Regions from separate parts of the Streptomyces johnsoniae genome, predicted to be linked through region 1. Evidence: predicted binding sites of a transcription regulator. Region 1 holds the regulator's gene; the other holds the start of a gene.
What was found. Region 1 encodes HspR, which represses chaperone genes until heat shock. Its sites were predicted from a motif close to TTGAGNNNNNNNNNCTCAA; they were not measured.
Positions count from the first base shown of each region.

Region 2: lon (endopeptidase La) is a predicted target of HspR. The motif match lies at 1,586-1,604, and genes of this name have one in related genera.

Region 1 covers NZ_JAVREV010000012.1:35,527-37,918, reverse strand. The annotation lists gene RM779_RS21025 (hypothetical protein) at 1-331, shown strand, start outside; gene RM779_RS21020 (hypothetical protein) at 328-510, shown strand; gene RM779_RS21015 (heat shock protein transcriptional repressor HspR) at 543-995, opposite strand; gene dnaJ (molecular chaperone DnaJ) at 1,000-2,193, opposite strand; gene grpE (nucleotide exchange factor GrpE) at 2,236-2,392, opposite strand, start outside.
Region 2 covers NZ_JAVREV010000028.1:37,128-39,519, forward strand. The annotation lists gene RM779_RS32195 (response regulator transcription factor) at 1-422, shown strand, start outside; gene RM779_RS32200 (helix-turn-helix domain-containing protein) at 586-1,497, shown strand; gene lon (endopeptidase La) at 1,627-2,392, shown strand, end outside.

The sequences.
Region 1 (2,392 bases):
CGAGGCGGACCGGACCGCGGACGGCACGTACGAGCTGGTGCTGCCGGAGACGAGCGGGACCTTCTCGCCGACGGACGCCGAGGCGGCGCCGCCCGAGCTGCCCGAGCTGCCCGAGCTGCCCGAGGCGCAGACGGCGGCCCTCGGCATCACCCTCGCCGGGACGGCCGCCGGCATCCGCACCACGGCCGATCCCCTGGGCGGCGAGGAGGGAGAGTCGATGATCGTCACCGGTCTGTGGGGCGAGATCGGCCGACCCGGAGGCGGCCATCGCGGGCATCCACTGCGATACACGAGCAGCTGCACGCCGCGAGCGGCACCACGTCGACGGTGAGCGAGCCGGAACGCGTCACCCCGGACGGGCTCGGCGACGCGATCATGGAGTGCCGGATGTTCGACCTCGGCGAGGGGTCGGAGGAGGGGCAGAACGGTCTCGCGCCGATGTGCGTGTGGGCCGACGGCAGTCCGGTGGGCACGACGATCCGCGGCGACGCCATGACGCGGGGCGGCTGACGTCACCCGCAGGCCCGGCGGACCGCCGCCGGTCAGCGCCCCCGCTCGGGGCGCCAGACCACGATGGCGGCGGACTGCCGGACGTCCTGGTAGGGCACCAGGTCGCGGCGGTAGGACGCGTGGACCTGCGCCTCGCGCTGCCGCATGGCGACCGCGGCGCCCTCCACGGCCTGCTGGAGCTCGACCACCTTCGCCTGGAGCGCGGCGACCTGCGTCTGGAGCTCGATGATCCGCTTGATCCCCGCGAGGTTGATGCCCTCGTCCTGGGACAGCCGCTGCACCTCGCGCAGCAGCTGGATGTCGCGCGCCGAGTACCGGCGGCCGCGGCCCGCGGTCCGGTCCGGCGAGACCAGACCGAGGCGGTCGTACTGCCGCAGCGTCTGCGGGTGCAGCCCGGAAAGCTGAGCCGCGACGGAGATGACGTACACCGGAGTTTCTTCGGTCAGTTCGTAGGGGTTGCTGCTCTGTCCGTTCCGGCCGTTCATCTCATTACTCTCCCTTCGCGGCCTCGAACAGCCCCGCCCTGGGGTCCTCGCCCTCTGCCGTGGCGCGATAGTCCTCCAGGGCCTTCTTCGCCTCGTCGCCCAGATCGCGCGGTACGGCCACCTCGATGGTGACCAGCAGGTCGCCGAGGGTGCCGTCCTTGCGCACCGCCCCCTTGCCGCGCGCCCGCATGGTGCGGCCACCCGGCGTGCCGGGCGGCAGCTTCAGCGTCACCGGCGGACCACCCAGCGTCGGTACCTTGATCTCACCACCGAGCGCGGCTTCCGGGAAGGTCACCGGCACGGTGATCGTGAGATTGTCCCCGCGCCTGCCGAACACCGGGTGCGCGTCGACGTGCACCACCACGTACAGGTCGCCGTGCGGCCCGCCGCGCTCGCCCGGCGCGCCCTTGCCGCGCAGCCGGATGCGCTGCCCGTCGTCCACGCCCGCCGGGATGCGCACCTGCATCGTCCGCGAACTCGTCGCGCGCCCGCTGCCCTTGCACACCTGGCACGGGTCCTGGGCGATCAGCCCGCGCCCGCGGCAGTCGACGCAGGGGTCGGTGAGCGAGAAGCCGCCCCCGCCGCCGCGGCTGACCTGCCCGGTGCCGACGCAGGTCGGGCACACGCGGGGCGTGCCGTTCTTGTCGCCGGTGCCGGAGCACGCCTTGCACGCCGCGCTGGAGGACATCCGCAGCGGAACGGTCGCGCCGGAGACCGCCTCGGTGAAGCTGAGCGTCACCTCCGACTCGATGTCCTGGCCGCGGCGCGGCTGGGTGCGCGTACCCGGCCCGCCGCGGTTGAACAGGCCGCCGAAGACATCCCCGAGCCCGCCGCCGAACCCGCCGGCCCCGGCAGGACCGGTGCCGGCCGGACCGCCGCCCGGCTGGCCGCCGCCGAACAGGTCGCCCAGGTCGAAGTTGAACTGGCCGCCCCCGCCGGGGCCCTGCCGGAAGGCACCGTTGCCGAACAGCGCGCGCGCCTCGTCATACTCCTTGCGCCGCTTCGGGTCGCCGAGCACGTCGTACGCCTCGGACACGTCCTTGAAACGGTCCTCGGCCTTGGCGTCGCCCGTGTTGGCATCGGGGTGGTTCTCCCGGGCGAGCTTGCGGTACGCCTTCTTGATCTCGGCCTCGGTGGCGTCCTTCGGGACGCCGAGAACCTTGTAGAAGTCCTTCTCGATGAAGTCCTTGGTACTCATCCCCGGCGCCCCTCCTTCCGCGTCGGCCCGCTCACCGCGGCGTCAGCCCTCGTCCGGGCCACCGCCGTCGTCCTTCTCGGCAGCGCTCTCCTCCTGCTCGGCCGGCTTGCCCGGCTGCGGCTCCGCGACGCCGACCCGGGCGGGACGGATCGTGCGCTCGCCGATGCGGTACCCCGGCTGGAGGATCTGCACGCACGTC
Region 2 (2,392 bases), on a different contig from region 1:
ACGAGTACGTCGCCCAGGCGTTGCGCGCGGGGGCCGGCGGCTTCATCGGCAAGGGCATCGGGGCCGAGGACCTGCTGAACGCCGTGCGTACCATCGCGGGCGGCGACACTCTGCTGTCCCCCGCCGCGACCCGCTCCCTGGTCGCCCGTTTCCTGGCCACCCCGGACGACGCCCCGTCGCACCGGCCCGAACAGCTCGCCGTGCTCACCCCGCGCGAACGGGAGATGGTGGCTCTGGTCGCGACCGGCCTGTCCAACCAGGAGATCGCCGAGCGGATGTTCCTCAGCCCCTTCACCGTCCGCGCCCACGTGCAGCGCGCCATGACGAAGCTGGAGGCCCGCGACCGGGCGCAACTCGTCGTCATCGCCTACCGGACGGGCCTGGCCCCCGCCGGCCCCGACGGCGGTACCGACCGCCCTTGAGCCGGGGACGCCGGTCCGAACGGCCCGGACAGCGGCTGGTGGTAGCTTCCTCGACGACAGGCCGTGTCCGCCGCAGTGGACAAAAGCCCGCGACCGCCCTATCTGATCGAGCGGGGAACCTTAGTACAGTTGGGCGTTCGCGGCCTCTGCGATGGGAGCGGGCATGGGCGTGTTGAAGCACGAGGGGTCCGTCGGCGAGCGCAGTACCGCTCGTACCGTTGACTACCAGCAGACGGGTCCGACCGTGCCCCGCATGGTCCTGGGGGCGCGCCTGCGGCAGCTGCGGGAGGCGCGCGGGATCACCGGCGCGGACGCCGGCACGCGGATCAGGGCCTCGCACTCCAAGATCAGCCGCCTGGAGATGGGCAGGACCGGCTTCAAGGCGCGCGACGTGGCGGATCTGCTCGCCCTGTACGGCGTCACGGACGAGGCCGAGACCGACACCCTGCTCGCGCTGGCCCGGCAGTCGAACACGCCGGGCTGGTGGCACATCTACTACGACGTGGTGCCCTCCTGGCTGAACGTCTACCTCGGCCTCGAACAGACGGCCGTGGTCATCCGCGCCTACGAACTCCAATTCGTCCCGGGGCTGTTGCAGACCGAGGAGTACGCCCGCGCCGTGGTGCTGCTCGGTCCCGAGGACACCGAGGAGCGGATCGAGCGCCGCGTCGAGCTGCGCATGGCGCGCCAGCAGATCCTGCACCGGGCCAGCCCGCCGCACCTGTGGGTCGTCATCGACGAGGCCGCGCTGCGGCGTTCGATGGGCGACTCGGCGCTGATGCGACGCCAGCTCGACCACCTGATCGAAATCTCGGTGCTGCCGCACGTCACCATCCAGGTGGTGCCGTTCACCGCCGGCGGGCACGCCGCCATAGCGGGCCCGGTGACCGTGCTGCGCCCGCCGGGCGGCGAGCTGCCCGACGTGGTCTACCTGGAGCAGCTCACCGGCGGCGTCTACCCGGACAAGCCGTGCGAGATCGAGCAGTACCGGCACATGATGAACCGCCTGGTCGTCGAGGCCCACCCACCGGCCGAGACCCGCGACTTCCTGAACCGCATCAGGCGCGAGACCTGACGCGTGCTTCGGGCCCGAGCACGGGCACGGGCATATCGCCCACAGCGAACATCGTGGGCCGCGGGGAACATCCGGTCCGCCCTTGGCATTGAGCCGACATAGCTCAATTTGCTTGCCGAGGGAGAGGTCATGACTTCGACGCTCGATGTACTCACCCTGCCGGTGCTGCCGCTCGATGACGAGGTGGTACTGCCAGGGATGGTGGTGCCCCTGGAGCTGTCCGACGCCGAGGTGCGCGCCGCGGTCGAGGCCGCGCAGGTCGCCGCGCCCGACGGGGAGAAGCCGCGGCTGCTGCTCGTGCCGCGGGTGGACGGCCGTTACGCCGACATCGGTGTGCTCGGCCGGGTCGAGCAGGTCGGCCGGCTGGCCGACGGCGACCCGGGCGCGCTGGTCCGCGGCGTGCGCCGCGTCCGCATCGGTTCGGGGACCACGGGTCCCGGCGCCGCGCTGTGGGTCGAGGGCACGGCGGTCGAGGAGACCGCGCCGAGCCCGCTGCCCGGGGCCGTCGCCGAGCTGGCCAAGGAATACAAGGCACTCACCACCAACTGGCTCCGCAAGCGCGGCGCCTGGCAGGTCGTGGACCGGGTGCAGCAGATCGAGGACATCGGGCTGCTCGCGGACAATGCGGGCTACCTGCCGTTCCTCGGCACCGAGCAGCGGGTCACGCTGCTGCGCACCACCGACCCGGTGGAGCGCCTGAAGCTGGCCGTCAGCCTGCTGAGCGAGCACCTGGCCGAGCAGGACGTGGCCGAGTCGATCGCCAAGGACGTGCAGGACGGCGTCGACAAGCAGCAGCGCGAGTTCCTGCTGCGCCGCCAGCTGGAGGCCGTGCGCAAGGAGCTGGCCGAGCTCAACGGCGACGCGGCCGACGAGGGCGAGGACTACCGGGCCCGCG